Regions from separate parts of the Pseudomonas sp. AC083 genome, predicted to be linked through region 3. Evidence: riboswitches for the same ligand, from Rfam matches in the RefSeq annotation. Region 3 holds a riboswitch; each other region holds the start of a gene.
What was found. Region 3 has a riboswitch for cobalamin ahead of AC0IXA_RS05925 (ABC transporter substrate-binding protein). Riboswitches for the same ligand answer to the same signal wherever they lie in the genome.
Positions count from the first base shown of each region.

Region 1: linked by a shared signal. The riboswitch ahead of cobO (cob(I)yrinic acid a,c-diamide adenosyltransferase) and the one ahead of AC0IXA_RS05925 (ABC transporter substrate-binding protein) in region 3 are both predicted to bind cobalamin.
Region 2: linked by a shared signal. The riboswitch ahead of AC0IXA_RS00200 (CbtB domain-containing protein) and the one ahead of AC0IXA_RS05925 (ABC transporter substrate-binding protein) in region 3 are both predicted to bind cobalamin.

Region 1 is NZ_CEEDDH010000003.1:18,025-27,769, forward strand. It holds gene cbiB (adenosylcobinamide-phosphate synthase CbiB) at 1-556, opposite strand, end outside; gene bluB (5,6-dimethylbenzimidazole synthase) at 553-1,203, opposite strand; gene AC0IXA_RS06150 (cobyrinate a,c-diamide synthase) at 1,200-2,582, opposite strand; gene cobO (cob(I)yrinic acid a,c-diamide adenosyltransferase) at 2,579-3,190, opposite strand; cobalamin riboswitch at 3,274-3,503, opposite strand; gene AC0IXA_RS06160 (hypothetical protein) at 3,667-4,251, shown strand; gene AC0IXA_RS06165 (PQQ-dependent sugar dehydrogenase) at 4,318-5,631, shown strand; gene AC0IXA_RS06170 (C40 family peptidase) at 5,759-6,295, opposite strand; gene AC0IXA_RS06175 (C40 family peptidase) at 6,511-7,128, opposite strand; gene hda (DnaA regulatory inactivator Hda) at 7,320-8,024, opposite strand; gene AC0IXA_RS06185 (AI-2E family transporter) at 8,231-9,304, opposite strand; gene AC0IXA_RS06190 (DUF2066 domain-containing protein) at 9,339-9,745, opposite strand, start outside.
Region 2 is NZ_CEEDDH010000001.1:53,518-63,262, forward strand. It holds gene nfuA (Fe-S biogenesis protein NfuA) at 1-70, shown strand, start outside; gene cobM (precorrin-4 C(11)-methyltransferase) at 187-933, opposite strand; gene AC0IXA_RS00190 (cobalamin biosynthesis protein) at 1,012-1,425, opposite strand; gene AC0IXA_RS00195 (CbtA family protein) at 1,422-2,123, opposite strand; gene AC0IXA_RS00200 (CbtB domain-containing protein) at 2,135-2,332, opposite strand; cobalamin riboswitch at 2,456-2,674, opposite strand; cobalamin riboswitch at 3,454-3,665, shown strand; gene cobW (cobalamin biosynthesis protein CobW) at 3,765-4,829, shown strand; gene cobN (cobaltochelatase subunit CobN) at 4,833-8,681, shown strand; gene AC0IXA_RS00215 (magnesium chelatase ATPase subunit I) at 8,912-9,745, shown strand, end outside.
Region 3 is NZ_CEEDDH010000002.1:600,220-609,964, reverse strand. It holds gene AC0IXA_RS05965 (DUF1330 domain-containing protein) at 1-239, opposite strand, end outside; gene ribBA (bifunctional 3,4-dihydroxy-2-butanone-4-phosphate synthase/GTP cyclohydrolase II) at 308-1,417, shown strand; gene AC0IXA_RS05955 (ABC transporter substrate-binding protein) at 1,775-2,800, shown strand; gene AC0IXA_RS05950 (ABC transporter permease) at 2,797-3,705, shown strand; gene AC0IXA_RS05945 (ABC transporter permease) at 3,712-4,521, shown strand; gene AC0IXA_RS05940 (ABC transporter ATP-binding protein) at 4,539-5,693, shown strand; gene map (type I methionyl aminopeptidase) at 5,821-6,612, opposite strand; gene AC0IXA_RS05930 (ParD-like family protein) at 6,609-6,836, opposite strand; cobalamin riboswitch at 6,957-7,150, shown strand; gene AC0IXA_RS05925 (ABC transporter substrate-binding protein) at 7,290-8,303, shown strand; gene AC0IXA_RS05920 (FecCD family ABC transporter permease) at 8,300-9,316, shown strand; partial or broken gene AC0IXA_RS05915 (ABC transporter ATP-binding protein) at 9,409-9,745, shown strand, end outside.

The DNA.
Region 1 (9,745 bases), on a different contig from region 3:
AACGCTCGAAGCGTTCGTTGCGATAACCCCACATCGCATCGAGGGTATTGCTCAAGCGATACAGGACCACGCCCGGCGCGCCGGCGACGACAAACCAGAACAGCGCAGCGAACACCGCATCGCTGCCGTTCTCCAGCACCGATTCGGTGGCGGCACGGGCCACGGCGTTGCTGTCCAGTTCATTGGTCTGGCGGCTGACCAGATAACCGACGCGCTTGCGTGCCTCGTCCAGATCATCGGCGCGCAACGCCGCCGCGACAGGCGCGACATGTTCGCCGAGGCTGCGCATGCCGAGTGCACAATACAACGCGAGAATCTCGACGATCCAGCCGACATAGGGCGCCCAGGAAAATGCTGTGGCGAGCAAGGTCAGCGGCAGTACCGCGATAACCCACGCGGTGACGCCATGACTGCGCCAGCCACGACCGCCGGCGTTGAAGCGTTGCTCGATGCGTCCGGCAAAATTGCCGAACGCCACCAGCGGATGCCAGCGTTTCGGTTCACCGAACAGCGCATCCAGCGCTACTGCGGCGACACTCAGCAACGCCACACTCATTGACTCACTCCCCAATAATTTTCGTACAGCAACTCGTTCAGCGGCCGCGCCTGCGCCCAACCTTCGAGCACCAGCATCGGCGCCGGATAGAACTCCTTTACCGGGCCCAGACACAACACCGCCAGCGGCTTGGCACCGGCCGGCAACTTGAGCAAATCCGCCAAGGCTTGCGGTTCGAACAGCGAGACCCAGCCCATGCCCAGGCCCTCGGCACGGGAGGCCAGCCACAGGTTCTGGATCGCGCAGGACAACGAGGCCATGTCCATTTCCGGCAACGTGCGCCGACCGAAGATGTGCTTTTCGCGATCATCCATCAGCGCCGCGACCAGCACTTCTGCGCAATCGTTGATGCCTTCGACCTTGAGCTGCATGAACTCATCGCTGCGCTCGCCGAGGGCCTCGGCGGTGCGGATGCGTTCCTCTTCCACCAGATCGCGGATCTGCCCGCGCAGAGCACGATCGCTGATGCGGATGAAGCGCCAAGGCTGCATCAGGCCGACGCTCGGCGCTTGATGAGCGGCCTCGAGCAGACGACGCAGCAACTGCGGCTCGACGCTGCCACCGGTGAAGTGGCGCATGTCGCGGCGTTCGGCGATGGCCTTGTAGACCGCTGCGCGTTCGGCTTCGGAGAATGTGTTGTCGGTCATGGCCCTTTCGCGAGCAGGCTCGCTCCCACAGGGTTCAGGTCATCCATTGTGGGAGCGAGCTTGCTCGCGAAGCCGGCCTCACTGTCTGGCGCAAACAATGACGCAATCGCAGTCGGATTCGACGGGAAATAAAAGTGCACGTACGACGCCGTCATCCGCCCCTCGCGATAAACCGCCTCAGCGCCGCGCCCGCCATTGGGACTCAGCCCACGGGCAATCGGCGTCAGCTCGGTTGTAGTCAGCGAATGGTGATACGTATGCCCCCGCAAGGAACCTTCCGGCAGCTCAACCGCCTGCAACGCCAGCGCCGCCAGACGCTTCTGCATCACCGCCTCGCCCTTGAGCAAACCGACCAGCTCAGCACGGGTGCCTTCCACGTCGGTCAGCGAATCCAGCAGATAAAGCATGCCGCCACACTCGGCGAGCAACGGCTTGCCCGCCGCGTGGTGCGCGCGGATTGCTGCAAGCATCGTGGTGTTTTGCGCCAGCGCGACGTGGTGCAGTTCCGGATAACCGCCCGGCAGATACAGGCTGTCCGCCTCGGGCAATCGGGTGTCGCGGATCGGCGAGAAAAATTGCAGTTCGGCGCCCATCGCCCGCAGCAGATCGAGACTGGCGCCATAGGTGAAGGCAAAGGCTTCATCACGGGCGACGGCGATGCGCACACCTTTCAATAAGGGCTCGGCGGCGATGACGTCAGGCGCGGCGAATTCAACGGCGGGGGGCAGCGCGACTTGGCAACTGCTGGCCAGCGCATCGGCGGCCGCGTCGAGACGCAGATCCAGATCATTCAATTCGCTGGCCTGGACCAGACCGAGGTGGCGGCTCGGCAATTCGATGCCGGTCTCGCGGGACAGCGCGCCGTACCAGCGCAGACCTTCGGTGAGGCTGCCTTCGAGCAATTGCGCATGGCGCAAGGTGCCGACGCGGTTGGCCAGCACGCCAGCGAACGGCAAGTCCGGCTGATACTTCGCCAGGCCCAGCGCCAAGGCGCCAAAGGTCTGCGCCATGGCGGTGCCATCGATCACGCCGAGCACCGGCACACCGAAGTGGCGCGCCAGATCAGCGCTGGATGGCGTGCCGTCGAACAGGCCCATCACGCCCTCGATCAGAATCAGATCAGCCTCGGCGGCGGCTTCCCACAACAGCCGACGACTTTCCTGCTCGCCGACCATCCACATGTCCAATTGATAGACCGGCGCACCGCTGGCGCGCTCGAGGATCATCGGATCGAGAAAGTCCGGCCCGCATTTGAACACGCGGACCTTGCGCCCCTGATTGCGATGCAAACGGGCGAGTGCGGCGGTGACGGTGGTCTTGCCCTGACCGGAGGCCGGCGCGGCGATCAACACCGCCGGGCAGTGGCGTGGTTGCTTCAAAGTTCGACGCCTTTCTGCGCTTTGATCCCGGCCTGGAAGGCGTGCTTGAGCATGCCCATCTCGGTGACCGTGTCGCCCATCTCGATCATTTCCGGCTTGGCGCCGCGACCGGTGACCACCACGTGTTGCATCGGCGGACGCGCCTGCAAATCGCTGAGCACCTGATCGAGATCGAGGTAGCCGTGCTTGAGGGCGATGTTCAATTCGTCGAGCACCACCAGACCGATCGAAGGGTCGCGCAACAATTCGCGCGAGACTTCCCAAGCGGCGGTCGCCGCGGCGATGTCGCGCTGACGATCCTGGGTTTCCCAGGTAAAGCCTTCACCCATGACGTGGAAACGCACTTGCTCGGGGAAGCGGCGGAAAAACAATTCTTCGCCGGTGCTGTTGCGGCCCTTGATGAACTGCACCACGCCGCACTGCATGCCGTGGCCCATCGCGCGGGCGAGCATGCCGAACGCCGAGCTGCTCTTGCCTTTGCCGTTGCCGGTCAGCACCAGCACCAAGCCACATTCGTCGGGCGAGTTGGCAATGCGTTCGTCGATCACGGCTTTCTTGCGCTGCATGCGCGCCAGATGGCGCTCGTCACGCTCGGGGGAATCAGTCATGGGGGGAGCTCTCCGTTGAGGCTGGATAACGGCGGGCAGGCACAAGAATAGACGGCAAAAAGCCTGGCATCGCCCACCGTGATGCCGCTGAGATGGATCAGGCCGGTCTCCGGGCTCATGAGCGGCGTTTCGCCGGACTGCGCGCCTTCCCGCTTCTTTCGAGGCAGTGGCTCAAGGCGCAGTTTTCACTCATTTACCGTTGCGGGGGCAGCGCCGGGATCGTCGTGGCTTCGCTTGAAGACCACCCTCACCGGCTTCCCTGTTTCACTCTGTCGACGCGGGGCCACAGAGCACCTGAAACAAGCGGCGAAGGTTAGAGGGTTGGGGGTGGAGCGTCAATTGAAGAGGCGCTTTGCGCGCGAATAACTGCCGCTGCTCAATTGTGCAGCGGCAATCTTGTGCCAGACTGTGACAAGTGATATCAAAGAGCCATGCTTTTTTCCAAAAAGCCCACTACAACAATAAGGATGACGACGATGCAAGGCATGATCATCAGCAACCCGCGCCTGGAATTCCTGCGCCCGTTGCTGGAACGCTGGTTTGACTGTATCGATCGCTACAACACCGTTCGCGGCGACAACGACACGCCATATTGGCACGACGAGAAAGCCAATCTCGGCCTGCTCGCGGCAGCGGCGTGGATGGCTGAAATGGTCACGCTGAACGACACGGCCACGCGCAAACAGAACGAAGAAGGCGAACGCAATGCCCGCGCCGACCTGCTGATTGCCGGCGCCGAAGACCGCGCGTTCATTCAGGCCACGCAACGCTGGCCACGGGTCAACAACCTCAACCTGACCCAGGCCCTGCTCGACATCACCGTTGATGCCAAGCGCATCAGCTACGCCAGCGATCTCAAGCTCGGCTGCCTCTTTGTTGCTCCGCAAAAACCTCAGCACAGCGCCAGCCCCGAAGAATTGCAGGACATGGTCGACGACCTGCAAAAGGAACACACCTGCGCCGTGGCCTGGTATTTCCCCTACGCCTATCGCAAATTGCACAGCGACGCGGGCAACTATCATCCGGGCATCGCCGTGCTGTTCAAGGAAGCCCGCGGTTGAGCAGTTGAACCATCGGGCCTGCGCCCTCCTCTATGTTTAGGAATGCATTCATAGGGAAGATCAGCAATGCGCAAGGCCCAACTCGCTCTTATCATCGCCGTCGCAGGCGGGCTCGCCGCCTGCGGTGAAACCTCCAGCCTGCAAGTCTCCGACGGCACCGGTCCGTCACCGAAACTGCCCGAACCGAACAAGACGCTGATCCCGACAGTGAACATCGCCCCGGCGGTGGGCTGGCCGGACGGCGCGAAACCGACCGCAGCGGCCGGCACCCAGGTCGCGGCGTTTGCCGAAGGCCTCGATCACCCGCGCTGGCTCTATGTGCTGCCCAACGGCGATGTGCTGGTGGCGGAAACCAACGCGCCGCCCAAGCCCGATGACAGCAAAGGCATTCGTGGCTGGGTGATGAAGAAAGTCATGGGCAAGGCCGGCGCCGGCGTGCCCAGCCCGAACCGCATCACCCTGTTGCGTGATGCCGACCACGATGGCGTCGCAGAAACCCGTACGGTGTTCCTGCAGAACCTCAACTCGCCGTTTGGCATGACGCTCGTCGGCAACGATTTGTACGTAGCCGACACCGACCGCCTGCTGCGCTTCAACTACGAGCCGGGCGCCACCGAGATCAAGACCCAACCGATCAAAGTCGTCGACTTGCCTGGCGGCACGCTGAATCACCACTGGACCAAAAACGTCATCGCCAGCAAGGACGGCAACAAGCTCTACGTCACCGTCGGCTCGAACAGTAACGTTGGCGAAAACGGTCTGGATCAGGAAGAAGGCCGCGCGGCGATCTGGGAAGTGGATCGGGCGACCGGCAATCACCGGATCTTCGCCTCGGGCATTCGCAACCCCAACGGCCTCGCCTGGGAACCCACCAGCGGCGCCTTGTGGACAGCGGTCAACGAGCGTGACGAAATCGGCAGCGATCTGGTGCCGGACTACATAACCTCGGTCAAGGACGGCGGCTTCTATGGCTGGCCGTACAGCTACTATGGCCAGCACGTCGATGTGCGGGTCAAACCGCAGAATCCGGATCTGGTAGCCAAGGCCATCGCTCCGGATTACGCGGTCGGTCCGCACACCGCTTCGCTGGGCCTGACCTTCGCCGATGGCAACCGCTTGCCGGCGCAATTCAAGGAAGGCGCATTCATTGGCCAGCACGGCTCGTGGAACCGCAAACCGCACAGCGGCTACAAGGTGATTTTCGTGCCGTTTACTGGCGGCAAGCCGACCGGGCAGCCGGTGGATGTGCTGACCGGTTTCCTCGACAAGGACGAAAACGCGCTGGGCCGCCCAGTGGGCGTGGTGATCGATCAGCAAGGTGGCTTGCTGGTGGCGGATGATGTCGGGAACAAGGTGTGGCGCGTGTCGGCCAGCAAGTAAGTTAAGCGCGAAGCAAAAAATGTGGGAGCGAGCCTGCTCGCGAAAGCGGTGTATTAGTCAAATCATTGTCGACTGACACTCCGCCTTCGCGAGCAGGCTCGCTCCCACAATTAGTTATGCATACGCGCTAGGGGTTATGCGCCAGCTGCCCCGGCTGCAACACCCGCTTGGCGCTCAGATACGCCTTCTGCCAATAGGCCTTCGACAGGCTATCGAGCTTGACCGTGCCACCCGTGGCCGGTGCGTGCACGAAGCGTCCCTCACCGACGTAAATCCCCGCGTGACTGACCTGCGAGCCGCCATTGGTGGCGAAGAAAATCAGGTCGCCGGTCTGCAAGCCTTCCTTGCCGACATTCGGCGCCTGCATGACGATCATTTCGCGGGTCGAGCGTGGCAGCGAAATTCCCGCCGCGTCGCGGTAGACGAAACCGATCAGACCACTGCAATCGAAACCGGAATCTGGCGTGTTGCCGCCCCAGCGGTACGGTGTGCCGACCAGGCCGAGGGCACGGAACAGCACGTCTTCAGCAACGGGGGAAAAAGCCTGGGAAGGAGCGAACACGATCGGCGCGCGAACCACGGGGGCTGGCGGCGGTGTACGGCTGGCGCAGGCGCTGAGCAGCGCGGCGCAAAGGATCAAGGTGAGGCGGGCCGACATCGTCATAAGCAGAACATCCTGATCTGGCTGCGGCTTTCTCTGCCGAATGGACAGAAACAAAACCGCCTGCGTCATCACGCAGGCGGTTTGCCATCAATATAGATTCAGGATTCTAGCGGCTACGCGGCAAACTTCAAGTAAGACTTTAACTTCACCTTGTAAAGTTTAGGTCTACTCCATTGCCGTGCCGTTTTGTCGCCGCGAACGCAGCGACATGCAGTTTACTTGCGAGCGGTGACCACGGTCGGCGCCATGGCGAGTGCGCGCTTGGCTTCGATGAAAGTCTTGCTCCAGTAGCTGTCACCCAGGCTGTCGATGCGAACACCGCCGCTGCGACGACTGCTGGAGTGAATGAACTGGTTGTCACCCAGGTAGATGCCGGCGTGACTGACACGACCGCGACGACCATTGGTGGCGAAGAACAGCAGATCACCCGGCTCAAGGTTGCTGCGCGAAACCAGCGGCGCATCAACGTTGATCATTTCGCGAGTCGAGCGCGGCAGGTTCATGCCCGCCTCTTCGCGGAACAGGTAACCGATGAAACCGCTGCAATCGAAGCCGGCTTCAGAGGTACCGCCGAAACGGTAACGGGTACCGATCAGGGACATGCCGCGTTCGAGGATGCTGTCAGCCAGTACAGGAAGCTGATATGGCTTGCTGCCGTTGAACTGGTTGAGTTCTTTTTCGGTGTCCAGCTCTTCCTGATAAATAACGGAAGACTGGGCGGTAGCAGAATTCTTGACCTGTTGCGGCGGCTCTTGAACCGGAGAATGAGCAGCACAACCGAATAACAGGGTAACGAGTGCGAGAGGCACGAGGGGTGCGAAGCGCTTTAGCATGGGCACGACCGTGGCTGATAGTTGTAAAGAAGCCGAGACTATGCCCGCTATCGTCCTCATTTGCAAATTCAATCGAACTTTATGTGACTTCCCGGTTTCGCGTTTACATCTAAGCGCGTAACTCGTCTGGCCGGGGGATCGGGGCAGGGACGCGGGTTTTCTGGCGCCTGAAAGCTGGCAAAAGCCCACTACTACCAGCCAAGAGTTTCCTTGAGGAAGGGAATGGTCAGCTTGCGTTGCGCTTGCAGGGACGCCTGATCAAGCTGCTCGAGGAGATCGAACAGCGCGCTCATGCTCCGCGTGCCGCGAGTGAGAATAAAGTGCCCAACCTCATCGGTCAGGTGCAGACCGCGACGGGATGCGCGCAATTGCAACGCACGCAGTTTGTCTTCATCGGAGAGCGGGCGCATCTGGAAGATCAGCGCCAGGGTCAGACGGGATTTCAGGTCAGCCAGCTTCACAGGCAATTCGCGCGGTGAAGTGGACGCGGCAATCAGCAGGCGCCGGCCGCTGTCACGCAGACGGTTGAACAGATGAAACATCGCCTCTTCCCAGTCGGCCTTGCCGGCAATCACCTGCAAGTCATCCAGGCAGACCAGTTCGTACTGTTCAAGGTTGTCGAGGATTTCCACGCCGCGGTCCATCAACTCGGCCAGCGGCAGATACACCGCCGGTTCGCCCATCTGCTCGAAGCGCAGGCACGCGGCCTGCAACAGATGCGTGCGCCCGACGCCGTGCTTGCCCCACAGGTAGATCAGGCTCTCCGTCCACCCGGCGTCGGCTTCGCAGAGACGCTCGACATAGCCGAGTGCAGCGGCATTGGCGCCTGGGTAGTAGTTGATGAAGGTGGCGTCGTCACGCAGACGCACACCTAGGGGCAGCTGAATCGGTTTCATGCTGACTGAACAGTTCTCAAAGGAACCGTTAGTGGCCTCTGTGTAAAGTTGGCGAAGTTTATACCCGTGAGGCTGAGCGCACAATGCGACAGACCCCAAGCAAAATCAAAGGTTTGCGTTGACGCAGCGGTTTGATGACAGATTCTCTGGCGCCCTCGCTCGCACGAAACGGGCCAGCCCGGCCAAGCGCCGGGCGGCCCGCGCCATCACAGCTCAGGTTCGTCAACGCCGCTGTAGATCCCGGAATCCTTATACAAGTCGTGGACATGACGCACCAGCACCATGATCACCGCCGCCACCGGCAACGCCAGCAGAACGCCGGTGAAACCGAACAGCTCGCCGCCAGCGAGGATCGCGAAGATCACCGCCACCGGGTGCAGGCCGATGCGGTCCCCGACCAGCAGCGGCGTCAGCACCATGCCTTCCAGCGCCTGACCGACCATGAACACCGCGACGATCCCGACCATCGGGTACAGATCGCCACCGAACTGGAACAATCCGGCGATCAGCGCCGCACCAATGCCGATGACAAAACCCATGTACGGCACGATCGCCGCGAGCCCGGCAATCAGGCCGATCAACAGCCCCAGTTCCAGACCGACGATCATCAGGCCGGCGGCATAAATCACCCCCAGCGCAACCATCACCAGCAACTGCCCGCGCACGAACGCGCCGAGCACTTCGTGGCACTCGCCCGCCAGCGCAACCACGCGCTCTTCGCGATCACGTGGGAGCAGGCTGCGGATCTTGCCCATCATCACGTCCCAGTCGCGCAACAGATAGAAGCTCACCACCGGGATCAGCACCAGATTTGCCAACCAGCCGATCAGCGCCAGGCTCGAGGCCGTCGCCTGACTCAGCACCACGCCGACGATGTCGGTGGTCTGGCCCATGTGCTCGCTGATCGCAGCTTTGACCTTATCGAATTTCCAGAAGCCGTCCGACAGCCCCAGTTTCGCTTGCGCCCACGGCACAGCGGTGTGCTGCAACCAGTCGAGCATCTGCGGCGCCAGTTCGTACAGACGCAGCAACTGCTTGGCGAGCATCGGCACCAGCACCAGCAGCAACGCGGTGACGATCAGCGTGAACAAGGCAAACACGGCGATCACGCCCCAGGTTCGCGACAGCCCGAGCCGCTCCAGACGATCCACCAGCGGATCGAACAGATAAGCCAGCAACAACGCGACCAGAAACGGCGTGAGGATCGGGTGCAGCAACCATACAAACGCGCAAAGCAGGACTACCCCACCGAGCCAGAACCAACGCCGCGTATCGGCCATTTACCACTCCTGATGCTTCTATATAAGGAAAGACTTACCAGCGAAACCGCAACGACGGTGCCGCCGCTGCCGGGGTCGGCGCTGCGACCGCAGGCGTACCATCCGCCGCTGGCTGGGCAGGCGCCACCGGGGCCGGCGCTTCGGCCGGCAGCTCCTGCAACTTCGCCAGCGACAATTGCGCGCGCAATTGATCGACGCTGCCATTGACCTGGTAGACGATGCGATCACCCTGCACGCTTTGCAGACGCACGCCGAACGGTTCGAGTAACCGCAGCAGCGCCGCATAGTGCTCCAGATTCATGCCCTGCACTTCCAGCGTCTGCTGACCCGACGCGCCGGGCTTGGCGACAAATCGCGGCGCCAGACGCTCGGCTACCGCCAGCATCACCGCATCGGCAACAGCTGCCTGATCAGCGCCCTGCACACTGCCGGCCTCTTTCT
Region 2 (9,745 bases), on a different contig from region 3:
GCGCATCCCGGAGCTCAAGGGCGTTCGCGACGTGACCGACCACACGCAGAAAGAAAACGCCTACTACTAAGGCGTTCGCTGCGAACATGAAAAACGGCGCCCCGTGAGCGCCGTTTTTTTATGCCTGTGGTTCGATCGTGCCCACGCTCTGCGTGGGTACGCAGCCCGGGACGCTCCGCGTTCCACTCACGGTCGATACAGATGCGCATGCCCGGCGCGATACAACGAAGACTCGCTAAACACCTCACTGCCCAGCACCCGCCCGACCAGAATCAACGCCGTGCGCCGAAACGCTTTGGCCTCGACCTTTGCGGCAATGTCCGCCAATGTTCCCACCACCCAATCCTGATCCGGCCACGTTGCCCGGTGAATCACCGCAATCGGGCAATCCGCACCGTAATGCGGCAACAGTTCAAGCAGTATCTTTTGCAGATGATTGACCCCCAGATGAATCGCCATGGTCGCGCCATGTTGCGCCAGACTGGCCAGTTCCTCGCCGGCCGGCATCGCGGTCTTGTCGGCGTAACGGGTCAGAATCACGCTTTGCGAGATATCCGGCAGAGTGAGCTCGGCGCCCAGCAGCGCTGCGCATGCTGCCGTCGCGGTCACGCCCGGAATGATCTCGAAAGGAATGTTCAGCTCACGCAAGTAGCGGATCTGCTCACCGATCGCGCCGTACAGACCTGGATCCCCCGAATGCACACGGGCAACATCCTGGCCTTTAGCATGGGCAGTTTTGATCAGATCGATGATTTGTTCCAGATGCAGTTCAGCGCTGTTGGCCACGATTTCGGCCTGATGACCTTCCAGCACCGCTGCGGGTACCAGCGAACCGGCATAAATGATCACCGGGCAGTTGCGAATCAGCCGTTGGCCTTTGACGGTAATGAGTTCCGGGTCGCCGGGGCCGGCGCCGATGAAGTAGACGGTCATCGTTGAATCCTTGTGAAGAAGCGCAGCCGCACCTCAGATGAAGTGTGCTCATGATCAATGGCGGGGATTATCGGGATTTTACCCGGCGCCGGCCAACGCCAGCGTGGCCTGCGCATATTTCAGCCGGGGAATCAGCAGTTTCACCGGAGCCTGAATCAGTTGCTCGGCCAGCGCCAGCGCGGCGCTTTCCGCCACGCCGTAGCAGCCGGTGCGCTCAAAGGCGATCTGCGATTGATGACTGAGGCGCTGTTGATAGGGCGCCAACTCGGCACTGTTGAAATACTGCAGGGGCAGGTTCAATTGTGTGGCCAGTTCCAGCAACCCCGGTTCGTGGCGCTTGAGGTCGATACTCGCCAAAGCCTTGACCGCTCGCAGCTCGATGCGGTGCGCCTGCAACGCTTGATCGAGTAATGCACGCAACGTACTGGCCGGGCAGCCGCGCTGGCAGCCGAGGCCGACCACGAGGGTCGGCGCTGCGCGGTCATCGGTCATGCCTGATATGGACCTGCGCTTTTACGGCGGAACAACCATGCACTGATCAAGCCCAAGGCCAGCCAGAACGCGACGTTGGTCAGCTGCGAAGCGATTTTGAACTGGGTTTCCAGTGCCTCTGGGGCAAGCATCGAATGCACCTGCGGTTGCGGCGCGCCGATCACATGCGGCACGGCGAGAATCGCCACACCGAGAAGCTTCATCAGCCAGTGACGACTGAAGGCGATCAGTGCCAGGCCGACGGCGGTCGAAGCGGCGGTGCCGATCCACCAGATCTGCCGCGAAGCCAGATCGGCAGCCGCAGTGCCCGGCAATTCAGGTGGCAGGCCCAAGGTCGGCGCGAGTACGAACGTCGCGTAACCGGCCAGACCCCAGAGCAGCCCTTGCGAGGTTTTGGTTGGCGCGCGCAAGGTGTACAGGCCGGCGAGCATCAGGGCGAAACCCACCGCCACCACCAGATTACCGCCAGTGGTCGAGACCACGCGCTGCCAGCCGTCTTCCGGCTCCCAGGCTTCGCCATCATGGCTGTGGGCGGCGGTGCCGGCGGCGTGTTCGTGAACTTGCGCGACCGGTTCGGATTTCTCGAAGGTTTCGGCCTGCAGAATCAGTGGCGATACCCAGAAACTCTGCAGCAGGGTCAGCAGCAGGGCGGCCAGCAAGCCGGTGAAGCCTGCGGTTTGCGCGATACGCTTGATCATCTCGGCAAGCCTCAGTGGCACGGGAACGCGGCGCTGTGGCGGGTATCGTGAGCGGCGTTGTGCACCGCTTCGATGTGCGAGAAGCCGGCGAACCAGACCAGACTGGCACCGAGGATCGAGGCGAAGAGGGCGGCGGCCACGCGTTGGCCGAGTGTGGTGCTGCTGGAGATGTGGTCAGTGTGGCTGACGGTATTGCTGATGATCGACATAGCGCTTCCCTCTGAAATGTCAGCGGGTAAACAGAGCGCATGAAAATCCCTGCGAGCCGGGCACGCAGGGATTTCGAACAGCGCCCGCCCACCGCGGGTTTGTTTGTGGTCAGCGGCGCTTGCGCGCGCTGGGTGTTGCGGGCCGGTCTCCGGGCTCGCGAGGGGTTGGCACGAGGCCGACCTGCAAGCATCACCTTCCCATGCCGGGGCACAGTGGATCTGACGCATCGCTCGCTTACCGTTGCGGGGGCAGCACCGGACTGACATGGCTTTGAGTAAAGCACATGATTCACCGGTTTCCCGTTTCACCCTGTGAAGGGCACCCGTAACAAGGTGGGCAGGAGAACATGGGTTTGGGTTTTTAGTCAATTTCCGGGGAGTTTTCGGTGCTGCGGTGGGGGTGTTTTTCTGATGTTTTTGTGTGTATATCCGTTGCTGCGGGTGTTGCTGATTACGGTTTCGCCCTTACGGCGAGGCACTTTTTCCAAACGCCGAAAAAGTACCCAAAAAGGCTTGCTCCTACGTTCGGCCCTCGCAGGCTCGGGTTCCTTCGCTGCGGAACTGATCCGGGAGCAGCGGCTCCGGTTTGCTTCGCTGCACCTCCTTCCGCTGTGTACGACTGCGTCGTACGGTCGCTGCGCTCCCACGCCCGGATCAATCCCTCCGCTCAGCCTTCCGACTTCGCCGGTGGATCAAGATCAAGAGCACTCGAGCTTGCGCTCATTGTTGAGTGGGGCGGCTTCGCCGCGGGCAGCTGCGCTGCTTTGCTTTTGCTTTTGTGGGAGCGAGCCTGCTCGCGAAGGCGGCCTGACAGCCGACCTGTTCTTGAAGTGGTACCCAATCCAACTGTAGGAGCCGCCGAAGGCTGCGATCTTTTGATCTGGCTTTTGCTTTTGCTGTTGCTTTTGATCTTTTGCCCCTCCGTAACGAAGGTACCCCGAGCTCCAGCGAGCGGGCCGTACGCCGGGGCAAAGCCTTTTGGTTCCTTTTTGCTGGGCCGGCACTCCGGCGTTTGAAAAAGGGACTCGCTGTAAGAGCGAAACCATAAGAAGCCGTTACCGCAGCAACGGATATACCCCAGTTTCAGACTCACCGACCATTGACCCATGACGGACCCATGCGTAGCCTTGCGCTTTCGAGGTTCTTCGGCACTCGCCGAAGCTAAGAAGGGAACGCGGTCAAAGCCGCGGCTGCCCCCGCAACTGTGAACGGTGATGTTCGTTGCCACGCCACTGCCAGCTCAACCGATGAGCCAGCGGGAAGGCGCAATGGACGCCAGGCCCAGCGCCTGAACGCCGTCAGCCAGGAGACCTGCCTCGTCACAGATTCTCACTACAACCGGGCGGGGTGATCCGGTGGCGAATGCTTCCGGCGTGCATGCGCGCTGCCGGTTCTCGTCCCGTATGCCCGCCGCTTGCCAAAGGGCATACCGATGAAAACACTGGCCAAACTCCCCGTCACCATCGTCACCGGTTTCCTCGGTTCAGGCAAAACCACGCTGCTGCGACACATGCTCGATAACGCTCAGGGCCGGCGCATCGCGGTGATCGTCAACGAGTTTGGCGAGCTCGGCATCGACGGTGAAATCCTCAAGCAATGCACCATCGGCTGCACCGAAGAAGAGGCCAGCGGCCGTGTTTACGAACTGGCCAACGGCTGCCTGTGCTGCACGGTGCAGGAAGAATTCTTCCCGGTAATGCGCGAACTGGTTGCCCGTCGCGGCGATCTCGACCACATCCTTATTGAAACCTCGGGCCTGGCCCTGCCAAAACCGCTGGTGCAGGCCTTCCAGTGGCCGGAAATCCGTAGCGCCTGCACCGTTGATGCGGTGATCACCGTGGTCGACAGCCCGGCCGTCGCTGCTGGCACCTTCGCAGCGTTCCCGGATCAGGTCGATGCCCAGCGCAAACTCGATCCGAACCTTGATCACGAGTCGCCGCTGCACGAATTGTTCGCCGATCAACTGGCCAGTGCTGACCTGGTCATCCTCAACAAGGCCGACCAGACCAGCGCGGAAGATCTGGCTCGGGTGCGCGCTGAAGTCGCCGAAGAGCTGCCGCCAGCGGTAAAAATCATCGAAGCCAGCAATGGCCGCCTGCCGCTCGACGTGCTGATCGGCCTCGGTGCCGGCTCCGAGGAGCACATCGACAGCCGCCACAGTCACCACGATCACCACCATGACGGTGATGACGACGATCACGATCACGACGCGTTCGATTCGATCTCAATCGAACTGCCGCAAGCCGATGAAAGCCTGCTGCTCGACGCGCTGACGCAACTGGTGGTGCAGCACGGCATTCTGCGCGTGAAAGGCTTCGCGGCGATTCCGAACAAGCCGATGCGCCTGTTGATTCAGGGTGTGGGCACGCGTTTTGACAAGCATTTCGACCGTCAGTGGGGCGCCGAAGAAGCGCGCGTCACGCGTCTGGTGCTGATCGGCCAGGAACTCGATGCCGCACAACTCGAAGCGCAATTGCGCGCTGCGCTCAGCGTTTAAGCCATGCACCTGCTCAGGACCCAGCCCGGCGGATTCGTCTCGGACGACAACATTGCCGATCTCGGACAAACCCCCGCCGAGCTGGTGATCCTGTGCAGCGGCGATTCCAGCCTGGCGCTGCTTGCCGAGGCTGCGCAGCAATTGCCCGATAACTATCCGAGCTTGCGTCTGGCCAACCCGATGCAGGTGCAGAATCATGCCTCGGTCGATCTGTATGTCGACGAAGTGCTGCGCCACGCCAAGGTCATTCTGATCTCACTGCACGGCGGCATCGCCTATTGGCGCTACGGTGTCGAGCGGCTGGTCGAGTTGTCCGAACGCGGCGTGCAACTGATTCTGGTGCCCGGCGACGACCGCCCGGACCCCGAGCTCAGTGACTTGAGCACGGTCAGCGCCGAAGTACGCGATCGACTCTGGCAATTTCTGCGTCAGGGCGGCATGGGCAATGCACTGGATTTCTTCCGTTGCCTGGGCCACCAATGGTTCGCCCGCGATTACCCGTGGAACGAGCCGCAAACCCTGCCGCGCACGGCGATTTATCAACCACAGAAAAACAGCGCTGCCCTGAGCGACTGGCAAGCCGAATGGCTGCCCGGTCAACCGGTGGCGGCGCTGTTGTTCTATCGCTCGCATTTGCAAGCGGCGAACACGGCGTTCATCGATGTGTTCTGCCAGCGCTTACAGGCAGCCGGGCTCAGTCCGCTGCCGATCGCGGTGGCCAGTCTGAAAGAACCCGGTTGCTTGTCGGTGGTCGAGGATTGGCTGGATGAAGTCGAGGCGGGGGTGATTATCAACACCACCGGTTTTGCCCAATCGAGTCCCGAAGCACCGCATCTGCGCCCGTTTCGCCGCAACATCCCGGTAATTCAAGCGATCTGCGCCCAGGACAACGAGCCCGGCTGGCGCGACAGCGAACAGGGCCTCGGGCCGCGTGATCTGGCGATGCACATTGCTTTGCCAGAGCTTGACGGGCGCATCATCAGCCGACCGATCAGCTTCAAGGATCTGGCCTGGCGCAGCGAGCGCAGCCAGTCCGATGTGGTCTGCTACCGCGCCCAGCCCGAACGCATGGATTTCGTCGCCGAACTGGCGCGGCGCTGGGTAGCTTTGGCACGCGTGCCGAACGGCGAAAAACGCATCGCGCTGATCCTCGCCAACTACCCGACCCGTGACGGCCGCATCGGCAATGGCGTCGGCCTCGATACGCCGGCGGCGGCGCTGAACATCCTCCGCGCATTGCGTGCCGAAGGTTATCCGATCACGGCCGAGTTGCCCGACAGCGGCACCGAACTGATCCAGCAACTGCTCGGCGGCGTCAGCAACGACCTCGACAGTCTCGACTTGCGCCCGTGCCAGCAGAGCCTGGCGATGGACGATTACCTGGCAATGTTCAATGCGTTGCCGGAAGCGAATCGCGCCGCGGTACTCGAGCGTTGGGGATCGCCACACAACGATCCGATGTGTCGCGACGGTCGCTTGATGATCGCCGGTCTGCGTTTCGGTCTGACCTTTGTCGGCATCCAGCCCGCCCGCGGTTATCAGGTCGATCCGAGCGCGGTGTACCACGACCCGGATCTGGTTCCGCCGCACGGTTATCTAGCGTTCTATTTCTGGTTGCGCAACACCTACGGCGCTCACGGCGTGATCCACGTCGGCAAGCATGGCAATCTCGAATGGTTGCCGGGCAAAGGCGTCGGCCTTTCGGAGAATTGCTGGCCGGACGCGCTGCTCGGGCCGCTGCCGAATATCTATCCGTTTATCGTCAACGATCCGGGCGAGGGCGCTCAGGCCAAACGCCGCACGCAGGCGGTGATCATCGACCACCTGATGCCGCCACTGACCCGCGCCGAAACCTACGGGCCGCTGCGCAATCTGGAGCTGCTCGCCGACGAATATTACGAGGCGCAACTGCTCGATCCGCGCCGTGCCCGCGAGTTGCAACGCGACATTCTGCAACTGGTGCGGGACACGCAGATCGACAGGGAACTGCAACTGGATGCAGCGCTGGACAGCGACGCCGATGCGGCGATCTGGTTGCCGCGTCTGGACACTTATCTGTGCGACCTGAAGGAATCGCAGATTCGCGATGGGTTGCACATTTTTGGCGAATCGCCGAGCGGGCGCTTGCGTATCGACACCTTGCTGGCGTTGCTGCGCATCCCGCGCGGTGACGGCAAGGGCGCGCAGTCGAGTCTGCTGCGAGCACTGGCCAACGCGTTTGATCTCGGTTTTGATCCGCTGGATTGCGCCTTGGCCGATCCTTGGAACGGCCCGCGTCCGACCGAGTTGCAGACCATCAGCGAAGAAGTCTGGCGCACCGCCGGCGACACCCGCGAGCGCCTCGAATTGTTTGCCGCAGACTTGATCTCCCAAACACTGAACGTGCCCTGTGGGAGCGAGCCTGCTCGCGAAAGCGGTGTGTCAGTAAAAGAACAGCTGTCTGACCCGACGCCTTCGCGAGCAGGCTCGCTCCCACAAGGGTCGGGTTGGGCTGAGGTTAATTCGATAATCGAGCATCTGCGCGAAGTCGTCGCCCCACGGCTCGATGCTTGTGGCCCGGCCGAAATGCGCGGGCTGCTCGACGCCCTCAGCGGTCGTTTCGTCCCTGCCGGCCCCAGCGGTGCTCCGAGCCGTGGCCGTCTCGACGTGCTGCCGACCGGGCGCAACTTCTATTCGGTGGACGTGCGCAATCTGCCGACCACCACCGCGTGGCGCATCGGATTCCAGTCGGCAACGCTGATTCTTGAGCGACACCTGCAGGATCACGGCGATCACTTGCGCCAGCTCGGCTTGTCCGTGTGGGGCACCGCAACCATGCGCACCGGCGGCGACGACATCGCTCAGGCCATGGCGTTGATGGGCGTGCGTCCGGTCTGGGCCACGGGCAGTCAGCGTGTGGATGATTTCGAGATTCTGCCGCTGAGTCTGCTCGATCGTCCGCGGGTCGACGTGACATTGCGGGTTTCGGGGTTTTTCCGTGATGCGTTTGCCAATCTCATCCGCCTGTTCGACGCCGCCGTGCAAGCGGTGGCCGCGCTGGACGAGCCGGACGACCTGAATCCGCTGGCCGCTAAAGTGCGTGCCGAACGCGAGGCGCTGTTGCAGTCGGGCGTCGATGAAGACACCGCGCGGCGTCAGGCCGGGTGGCGCATCTTCGGCGCGAAACCGGGGGCGTATGGCGCCGGGGTGCAAGGCGCAATCGACGGGCGTTTGTGGCAGAGCCGCGAAGATCTCGCCGAGGTTTACCTGAACTGGGGCGCCTACGCTTACGGCGGCGCCGACGAGGGCACGGCTGCCCGCGCGCAATTCAGCCAGCGTCTGAGCCAGGTACAGGCAGTTCTGCAAAACCAGGACAACCGCGAGCATGACTTGCTCGATTCCAACGATTACTACCAGTTCCAGGGCGGCATGCTCGCGGCGGTGGAGACTCTGCGTGGCGAAGCGGCGGCCAGCTATCACGGCGATCACAGCCAGCCGGATTTGCCGAAGATTCGTACCCTGAAGGAAGAGTTGAACCGTGTGGTGCGCTCGCGCGCGGCGAATCCGAAGTGGATCGACGGAATCAAGCGTCACGGCTACAAAGGCGCGTTCGAACTGGCGGCGACGGTTGATAATCTGTTCGCCTTCGATGCGACTACGCAGTTGATCGATGACCATCAATATGCGTTGCTGGCGGAGGCATATTTGCTTGATCCGGCGACCCGGGATTTTGTTCGTGAACATAATCCCCATGCGTTGCGCGACATGACCGAACGCATGCTCGAAGCGCAGCAGCGCGGGATGTGGCAGGAGCCTGGGGCTTATAAAGAGGCGCTGGAGAATTTGCTGTTGGATGTCGAGGAAGATATGTAGCCGCTAAAAAGCTACCCTCACCCCAGCCCTCTCCCGGAGGGAGAGGGAGAGGGAGCCGATTTGTGTTGGTTTTGAGGCCTGAGTTCAAATCGATAATTCAGGTCGGCGCAACTTTCAAGAACACCCGGATCAGTTCCCTCTCCCTCTGGGAGAGGGTTAGGGTGAGGGCCACCCAACTGACACCCCACTAAAACTCAAGCACACCAAAGACCACGAAAGGGAAAACCCAAATGACCGACACCCCGCATTTCCCACTCTCCGCCGTGGTCGGCGCCGATGACTTGAAGCTCGCCCTGTGCCTGACCGCCATCGACCCGAAAATCGGCGGCGTACTCATCGAAGGTCCGCGCGGCATGGCCAAGTCGACGCTGGCCCGGGGCCTGGCAGATCTGCTCGCCAGCGGCCAGTTTGTCACTTTGCCGTTGGGCGCTACCGAAGAGCGGCTGGTCGGCACCCTCGATCTCGACGCTGCCCTGAGCGACGGTCGCGCGCAGTTTTCGCCCGGTGTTCTGGCCAAGGCTGACGGTGGCGTGCTCTATGTCGATGAGGTCAATCTGCTGCCCGACCACTTGGTCGACCTGCTGCTCGATGTCGCCGCCAGCGGTACCAATCTGATCGAGCGTGACGGCATTTCCCATCGGCATTCGGCCAAATTCGTCCTGATCGGCACCATGAACCCGGAAGAGGGCGAACTGCGGCCGCAACTGCTTGACCGCTTCGGTTTGAACGTTGCCCTCAGCGGCCACACCGCGCCCGCCGAACGCGGACAGATCATTCGCCGGCGGCTGGATTTCGACAGCGATCCACAAGGGTTCTGCGCGCAGTGGGCGAGCGAGCAACACATCCTGCGTTCGCGCTGTGAAAGCGCCCGCGAGCGCTTGGCAGCCATCCCACTGGATGACGCGGCATTGGCGTTGATTACCGAGCGTTGTTTCGCTGCTGGCGTCGATGGCTTGCGTGCCGATCTGGTCTGGTTGCGCGCGGCTCGCGCCCATGCGGCGTGGCGTGGGGCGGATGCGATTGCTGAAGAGGACATCGACGCGGTGGCCGAATTTGCCCTGCGC
Region 3 (9,745 bases):
TAACTTTTCGCCTCCTGATACGCCGCCGAGCGGTAGCACGCCACGGCTGTTTCGTAGCTTTCAAACTCGATGATCACCGTGCGCTGTGGCGTCTGCCGCCCTTCCATCGCTTCGCTGCGCCCGCCTCTGGCGAGAAACTTGCCGCCGAATGCGGCAATCGCCTGCGGTGTGCGCTGGGTGTATTGGCTGTAATGCTCGGCATCGTCTATATCCACGTGTGCAATCCAGTACGCCTTCATAGTGACCTCTTTGTTGATTTTGTATTATGGTATACCAATATATTTCCAACGAACCCTGAGAGTCCAGCATGGCCTTCAACAGCATCGAAGAAATCATCGAAGATTATCGCCTCGGCAAAATGGTCCTGCTGGTCGATGACGAAGACCGCGAGAACGAAGGCGACCTGCTGCTGGCCGCTGATCGTTGCACACCGGAGGCTATCAGCTTCATGGCCCGCGAGGCACGCGGGCTGATCTGCCTGACCCTGACCGACGAACATTGTCAGCGCTTGGGCCTGGAGCAAATGGTACCCGCCAATGGCAGTGTGTTCAGCACTGCATTTACCGTGTCGATCGAAGCGGCGGTTGGCGTGACCACCGGCATTTCCGCTGCAGACCGGGCCTGCACCGTTGCCGCCGCTGTCGCGCCGAATGCCCGCGCCGAAGACCTGGTGCAGCCCGGCCACATCTTCCCGCTGCGCGCCAAGGAAGGTGGCGTGCTGACCCGCGCCGGGCATACCGAGGCGGGTTGTGATCTGGCGCGTCTGGCCGGTTTCACCCCGGCCTCGGTGATCGTTGAAGTCATGAACGACGACGGCACCATGGCGCGCCGCCCGGATCTTGAGCAGTTCGCGCGCAAGCACGGAATCAAGATCGGCACTATCGCCGACCTGATCCACTATCGCCTGAGCACCGAGCACACCATCGAACGCATCGGTGAACGTGAACTGCCGACGGTGCACGGCACGTTCCGTTTGATCACTTTCGAGGATCGCATCGAAGGCGGCGTGCACATGGCGATGGTCATGGGCGACTTGCGTCGTGAAGAGCCGACACTGGTGCGCGTGCACGTGATCGATCCGCTACGCGATCTGGTCGGCGCCGAGTACAGCGGGCCAACGAACTGGACGCTGTGGGCGGCGCTGCAACGGGTCGCGGCAGAAGGTCATGGGGTTGTGGTGGTGCTGGCCAATCATGAGTCGTCGCAGGCGTTGCTCGAACGCGTGCCGCAGTTGACTCAGCCGCCACGGCAGTTCAGCCGCTCGCAGTCGCGGATCTATTCCGAGGTCGGCACCGGGGCGCAGATTCTGCAGAACCTCGGGGTGGGCAAGCTGCGCCACCTTGGCCCGCCGCTGAAGTATGCGGGGTTGACCGGGTATGACCTTGAGGTGGTTGAGAGCATTCCGTTCACTGAATAAGCCTGCTATCGATAATCCCCTGTGGCGAGGGGATTTATCCCCGTCGGGCTGCGAAGCGGCCCCGATTCCTGCCAACGCGATCCGCCAGAAATATCGCATGTCCCGCTTTCAGGGCTGCTCCGCAGCCCAACGGGGATAAATCCCCTCGCCACAGTTTCATTCGCTACACATTTGGATGAAGGCCGGAAAAACAGATCCGCCAGATAACCGGTAAGGCAAAGTGCTTGCACAAAGTTTGGAATACCATAATATGATATTCCATAGACCGGACGAACCAAAAAACCGTCCAGCTACTGCTCCCGACAGGCGGGCAACAACGCAAGGCCCGCTCAAAAACACAACAATGAGGGCGTGAACATGGTGTTGAACAAAGCTGCAACCGCGATCTTTTTCGCGGGACTGCTCAGCGTTACCGGCCAGGCTGCAATGGCTGCCGAAAGCGTGAATTTTGTCAGCTGGGGCGGTAGCACCCAGGATGCGCAGAAACAGGCCTGGGCCGATCCGTTCAGCAAGGCCAGCGGCATCACCGTCGTCCAGGACGGCCCCACCGACTACGGCAAACTCAAAGCCATGGTCGAGAGCGGCAACGTGCAGTGGGACGTAGTCGATGTCGAAGCCGACTTCGCTCTGCGCGCCGCTGCCGAAGGCCTGCTCGAACCCCTCGATTTCAAAGTGATCCAGCGCGACAGGATCGACCCGCGCTTTGTCAGCGATCACGGCGTCGGTTCGTTCTTCTTCTCCTTTGTCCTCGGCTACAACGAAGGCAAGCTCGGCGCCAACAAGCCGCAGGACTGGAGCGCGCTGTTCGACACCAAGACCTACCCCGGCAAACGCGCCCTGTACAAATGGCCAAGCCCCGGCGTGCTCGAACTGGCGCTGCTGGCCGACGGCGTTGCGGCTGACAAGCTCTACCCGCTGGATCTGGATCGCGCCTTCAAGAAACTCGACACCATCAAGAAAGACATCGTCTGGTGGGGCGGCGGCGCGCAGTCGCAGCAACTGCTGGCGTCCGGCGAAGCGAGCATGGGCCAGTTCTGGAATGGCCGTGTGCACGCCTTGCAGGAAGACGGCGCACCGGTCGGCGTGAGTTGGAAGCAGAACCTGGTCATGGCCGACATTCTGGTCATCCCCAAAGGCTCGAAAAACAAAGATGCGGCGATGAAGTTCCTCGCCAATGCCAGCAGCGCCAAAGGCCAGGCCGACTTCTCCAACCTGACCGCCTACGCGCCGGTCAACCTCGACAGTGTGGAGCGTCTGGATTCGACGCTGGCCCCCAACCTGCCGACGGCTTACGCCAAGGATCAGATCACCCTTGATTTCGCTTACTGGGCCAAGAACGGTCCGGCTATCGCGACACGGTGGAACGAATGGCTGGTCAAATGAAAATCGCGGCCACTGCGCCTCGTCCTTCCACTGCCACCGGGAGCGCCGCCGGCGCTGCCGGTTCGGCTTTCAAGCAACGCTGGCGCGGCGCCGGCAACCTCGCTCCGGCGCTGCTGTTCCTCGGCCTGTTCTTTCTGGCGCCGTTGATTGGCCTGCTGTTGCGCGGCGTGCTCGAACCTGTGCCGGGTCTCGGCAACTACGAACAACTGTTCGCCAACTCGGCCTATGCGCGGGTGCTGCTCAACACCTTTTCGGTGGCCGGGCTGGTGACGCTGTTCAGCCTGCTGCTGGGCTTTCCGCTGGCCTGGGCGATCACCCTGGTGCCGCGCGGTTGGGGGCGCTGGATCCTCAATATCGTGTTGCTGTCGATGTGGACCAGCCTGCTCGCCCGCACCTATTCGTGGCTGGTGTTGCTGCAAGCCTCGGGGGTAATCAACAAGGCGCTGATGGCGATGGGCATCATCGATCAACCGCTGGAGATGGTGCACAACCTCACGGGCGTGGTGATCGGCATGAGCTACATCATGATCCCGTTCATCGTGCTGCCGTTGCAGGCAACCATGCAGGCCATCGACCCGATGATCCTGCAGGCCGGCTCGATCTGCGGCGCCAGTCCGTGGACCAACTTCTTCCGGGTGTTCCTGCCGCTGTGCCGGCCGGGCCTGGCGTCCGGCGGTTTGATGGTGTTCGTGATGTCGCTCGGTTACTACGTCACCCCCGCTTTGCTGGGCGGGGCACAGAACATGATGCTGCCGGAGTTCATCATTCAGCAGGTGCAATCGTTCCTCAACTGGGGCCTGGCCAGTGCCGGCGCCGCGTTGCTGATCGCAATCACCCTGGTGCTGTTCTACTTCTACCTGAAGCTTCAACCGGAATCCCCGGTTGGCGCCAGTAACGCGAGGTAAGCCGACATGCTCCTGACCCCCAATGCCATGAGCCGGCGCATGCGTTTCGGCCTCTACGCCACGACTGGGCTGATCGGTCTGTTCCTGCTGTTGCCGATCGTGTTCATCGTGCTGCTGTCGTTCGGCTCCTCGCAGTGGCTGGTGTTCCCGCCACCGGGCTGGACGCTGAAATGGTACGGCCAGTTTTTCTCCAACCCCGACTGGATGAACGCCGCTGCCGCCAGCCTCAAGGTTGCCGTGCTGACCACGATCTGCGCCGTGGCCCTCGGTTTGCCGACCGCGTTTGCGCTGGTGCGAGGGCGCTTTCCCGGCCGCGAGATGCTCTACGGCCTGTTCACCCTGCCGATGATCGTGCCGCTGGTGATCATCGCCGTGGCGGTGTACGCGCTGTTTCTCAAGCTCGGCTATACCGGGACCATGTTCGCCTTCGTCGTCAGCCATGTGATCGTCGCGCTGCCGTTCACCATCATCTCGATCATCAACTCGCTGAAGCTGTTCGATCAGTCGATTGAAGACGCGGCGGTGATCTGCGGTGCCTCGCGCTTGCAAGCGGTGTTCAAGGTGACATTCCCGGCGATCCGCCCGGGGATGGTCGCCGGCGCCCTCTTCGCCTTCCTCGTTTCATGGGACGAAGTGGTGCTCAGCGTGATGATGGCAAGCCCGACTCTGCAAACCCTTCCCGTGAAAATGTGGACCACCCTGCGCCAAGACCTGACCCCGGTGATCGCCGTCGCTTCGACGCTGCTGATCGGCCTGTCGGTATTGGTCATGGTGATCGCCGCCGCGCTGCGCCGGCGCAACGAAATCAGCGCCTGAGCGCCCAGGAGTACGACATGAGTGCCGTGATCAAAGACGCATCCCAGCAGAGCGACAAACCCCTGGTCAGCCTGCGCAACCTGAACAAGCACTACGGCGATTTTGCTGCCGTCGATAACATCTCGCTGGACATCAAGGACGGCGAATTCCTGACCTTTCTCGGCTCCAGCGGCTCGGGCAAGAGTACGACGCTGTCGATGCTCGCCGGGTTCGAAACACCGAGCAGCGGCGAGATCCTCGTCAACGGCCAGTCGCTGGTCAACGTGCCGCCGCACAAGCGCGACATCGGCATGGTCTTCCAGCGCTATTCGCTGTTCCCGCATCTGTCGGTGCGCGACAACATCGCCTTCCCTTTGGCGATCCGTAAACTGGCTGCCGCCGAGCGTGAAAAACGCGTCGATGCGATGTTGAAGCTGGTGCAGCTCGAACAGTTCGCCCATCGCCGCCCTTCGCAACTGTCCGGCGGTCAGCAACAACGTGTCGCCATCGCCAGGGCACTGGTTTACGAGCCACGCATCCTGCTGATGGACGAACCGCTGGGCGCGCTGGACAAGAAGCTGCGCGAGGACTTGCAGGATGAACTGCGCCAGCTGCACCGGCGCCTGGGTATCACCATCGTTTACGTGACCCACGACCAGGAAGAAGCCATGCGGCTGTCGCAACGCATCGCGATTTTCAGCCACGGCAAAATCGTTGGTCTGGGCAGTGGTTACGACCTTTACCAGAATCCGCCGAATGCCTTTGTCGCGTCGTTTCTGGGCAATTCGAACTTCCTCAAGCTCAAGGCGCAAGGCAATGCGGCAGCGAGTTTCGAGGGGCAGTTGTTGTCGATTCGGCTGACGTCCGGGTTGCACACTGATCAGGATGTGCTGCTGATGGTGCGTCCGGAAAAGGCCTTGGCGCTGAGCACGCAGCAGGCGCTGGATGAGCCGCTGGCGGCGGGTTGGAATGAGGTATCGGCGAATGTTGTGGAGGTGCTGTTTCTCGGTGAGAGCCAGACGTGCAGCGTGGTCACTGCGGGCGGGACGTCGATGACGGTGAAAGCGCTGTCGGCGGCAGGCATGCCGCTCAAGGCCGGCGATCCGGTCCGGGTGCGCTGGGCGACGGCGGATGCTTGTGTTTACACCGAATGGACCGAGAGCGATTTGAACAAGGCTGCCGGTGCTCACTAGATTTCCAATCCACTGAAATCCCCCTGTGGGAGCGAGCCTGCTCGCGAATGCGCTGTGTCACTCAACATTAATGGTGACTGACACAACCTTTTCGCGAGCAGGCTCGCTCCCACAGGTTCGGGATTGTTCAATTGATCGGGGAATACCCTTCAATCTGATCCGGCCACGCCGTCAGCACTTCAAACCCGTTTTCCGTCACCGCGACCATATGCTCCCACTGCGCCGACAAGGAGCCATCCTTGGTCAGCACGGTCCAGCCGTCTGGCATGTTCTTCACATGGCGTTTGCCGGCATTGAGCATCGGTTCCACGGTGAAAATCATCCCGGCCTTGAGCTTCAGCCCTTGATTGGGAAAGCCGTAATGCAGGATTTGCGGTTCGTCGTGATAGACCTTGCCGATGCCATGGCCGCAGTACTCGCGCACCACGCTGAAGCCCTCCGCCTCCGCCAGGCTCTGGATCGCATGACCGATATCGCCCAGCGTTGCGCCCGGTTTCACTGCGCGAATGCCCGCGCACATCGCGTCGTAAGTGGTCTTGATCAGGTGCTGCGCTTCAGGAGTCGCCTCGCCCACCACATACATGCGGCTGGTATCACCGAACCAGCCATCCTTGATCACGGCGATGTCGAGATTGACGATGTCGCCATCCTTCAATGGCGTGCCCGATGGAATCCCGTGACACACCACGTCGTTGACCGACGCGCAGACGGTTTTCGGAAAGCCGTGATAACCGACGTTGGCCGGCACGGCTTTCTGCACATTGACGATGTAATCGTTGCACAACCGGTCCAGCTCATCGGTGGTCACCCCGGCCTTCACATGCGGCACCAGCATTGCCAGCACTTCAGCGGCGAGTTTGCCGGCGGCGCGGGATTTTTCGATGTCGGCCGGCGTGTTGATCTTGATCTGGTTTCTCATGCGCTGACGGCTTCCTGAGTCAGTTGTTGCAGATCCAGTCCGCCGTTCTGTTCGGCGCGGATCAGCAGGCGGCAAATGGCGCTGTGGTCGAGGTTGGGATGCAGCTCGGCGAGCATGCCGATGCGCATCCAGTGCTCGGCCTGCGCGTTGATCGAGCGGCTGAGGGCGTTGCTGGAGATGCGCAGGTTCTCGTGCATGTCCTCTGAAATTTTTACGATGCCCATATTTGTATCCGATACGAAATGTATATGGATCGTATATTAATCAGTGCATACGGCCGATTGCAATGGCGACGACAAAATCGACGCTGTGGCAGATTCGCCTCCCCCTCCACCGCGCAAATCGACTACCATGCCGCCGCCGGTTTCCACACGGAATTAATAGGGAATCCGAAATGCTTGCACAGCATCAATCGGAACTGCCCCCGCAACTGTAGGTGCCGAGCCTGCTCCTCGACTGCCACTGGGTGAATCCCGGGAAGGCCGGAGCGTGGCGATGACGCATCAGTCAGGAGACCTGCCGGCACAGTGACTGACTAACCGGCGGGGTGTCCGGGAAGGACATCGTGCCGTGCGCATTTTCCCTGTGCCGGCCTTGCGCAGTTTCCACGACCGCGCCCGAGGTGTGTTTCCAACCGTACCCGCCTGCTCCCGTACGGTTCTCCTGGAGACTGCCCCATGCTGCTGCCCCGCGTTGCCACCCTGCTCACCGCTTTGAGCCTTTGCGCCCTGGCGCAAGCGACGCCGACTGCGTATCCGCTGACCGTGGAGAACTGCGGCAGCAGCCTGACCTTTCAGCACGCGCCCGCGCGCACGGTGACCATCGGCCAGGCCGGTACGGAAATGCTTTATGCCTTGGGCCTGGGCGACAAAGTCGTCGGCACCTCGTTGTGGTTCAACGACGTGCTGGGCACATACAAAGCGCAGAACGACAGGATCGAGCGCCTCGCCGACAACGAGCCGAGTTTCGAAGCGGTGATCGCCAAACGCCCGGAACTGGTAGCCGTCGAGCTGGAATGGATGGTCGGCCCGCAAGGCGCGGTCGGCACCCGCGAGCAGTTTCATGAACTGAAGATTCCTACCTATCTGCTGCCCTCCGACTGCGAAGCCAAGGACAACCTCGTCGGCTCGGACGGCACGCGGCTGGCGCCGTTTCGCATCGACAGCATCTACAAAGCCGTGAGCCAGCTCGCAGCGATTTTCGATGTGCAGGCGCGTGGCGAGCAGCTCAATGACCAGCTCAAAGCCAGCCTCGCGCAGTCGATCGCCACGGCGAAAAAGCAGCAGCGCAAAGACGTCAGCGCCCTGGTGTGGTTCTCCAGCGCCGAGATGGACATCGAGCCTTTCGTGGCCGGGCACAAAGGCGTTCCCGATTTCATGCTCAGCACCCTCGGCGTGCGCAACGTGGTCGAGTCGGATGAAGAATGGCCGACCGTCGGCTGGGAAACCATCGCCAAGGCCAACCCGACATTTCTGGTGATCGCGCGCATGGATCGTCGACGTTTCCCGGCGGACGACTATCAGAAAAAACTCGCCTTCCTGCGCAGTGATCCGGTGACGCGCAACATGGACGCGGTCAAGCACAACCGCATCATCATCCTTGACGCCATGGCCATGCAGGCCAGCCTGCGCACCTTCGACGGCCTCGCACAACTGGCCAGCGCCATCAACGGCTACGACCTGTCGCCATGAGCAGACGCCTGATCCGTTTGCTGCTGGTGCTGTTGACGCTGTCGGTCGCGCTGATTGGCGGCGTGGCCATTGGCGAGACTTCGATCGAGCCGAGCGTAGTGTTGCAGGTGCTGGCCAACAAGCTGTGGGGCGCCGGTTATGTGCTCGACCCGATCGACGAAGGCATCGTCTGGAACTATCGCCTGACCCGCGCGCTGGTCGCGGCGGCCTGCGGCGCCGGTCTGGCGACCTGTGGCGTAATCCTGCAGTCGCTGCTGCGCAATCCGCTGGCCGATCCGTATCTGCTGGGTATTTCTGCTGGCGCCTCGACTGGCGCGGTGATGGTCGCCCTGCTTGGCGTCGGCGCCGGGGCGATTTCATTGTCGGTCGGTGCCTTTGCCGGCGCGGTGACGGCGTTCGTACTGGTGATCCTGTTGGCGCGGGTCAGCGGCTCGGCCAGCGGCACCGGGCAGATCATTCTGGCCGGGATTGCCGGCTCGCAACTGTTCAACGCCCTCACCGCTTTTCTGATCACCCGCTCCGCCAGCTCCGAACAAGCGCGCGGGATCATGTTCTGGCTGCTCGGCAATCTCGGCGGCGTGCGCTGGCCGTCGGTGTGGCTGGCGGTCCCAGTGGCCTTGCTCGGGCTGGTCGTTTGTCTGTGGCACCGCCGGGCGCTGGATGCGTTCACCTTTGGCGCGGACTCGGCAGCCTCCCTCGGCATTGCCGTGCGCCGAGTGCAGATCCTGCTGATCGGCTGCGCCGCGCTGGTGACGGCGGTGATGGTGTCGATTGTCGGCTCGATCGGCTTTGTCGGTCTGGTGATTCCCCATGCCGCGCGGTTGTTGCTCGGCACGGGGCATGCGCGTCTGTTGCCCGCCAGTGCGCTGGGCGGTGCGGTGTTTCTGATTGCCGCCGATGTGCTGTCGCGCACCCTGATCAAGGGTCAGGTGATCCCGGTCGGCGTGATCACTGCGCTGGTCGGCGCACCGGTGTTCGCGCTGATTCTGGTGGGCCGGAGATCGGCGCGATGAACACGGTTTTAAGTTGTGCGGGTGTGGGCTTCAAAGTGCGCGGTGCCGAGTTGCTCAATGGTGTCAGTCTCGATGTTCAGCGCGGCGAGACCCTGGGCATTGTCGGGCCGAACGGTTCGGGGAAATCCACGCTGCTGAAACTGCTCGCCGGCCTGCGCGAACCGAGCGCGGGCCATGTGCAGCTCGGCGGTCAGGCGCTGGGCAAAATGTCGCGGCGCAGCATCGCGCAGACGCTCGCGGTGGTTGAGCAACAGGCCGATACCGACGATGGCATTCGCGTGTTCGACGCGGTGGCGCTGGGGCGCACGCCGTGGTTGTCGGCGCTGCAACCGTGGTCGCCGGCCGATGACGCCATCGTCGAGCAAGCGCTGGTCGACGTCGACGCCGTGCACCTGCGCAACCGCCTCTGGCGCAGCCTCTCCGGTGGCG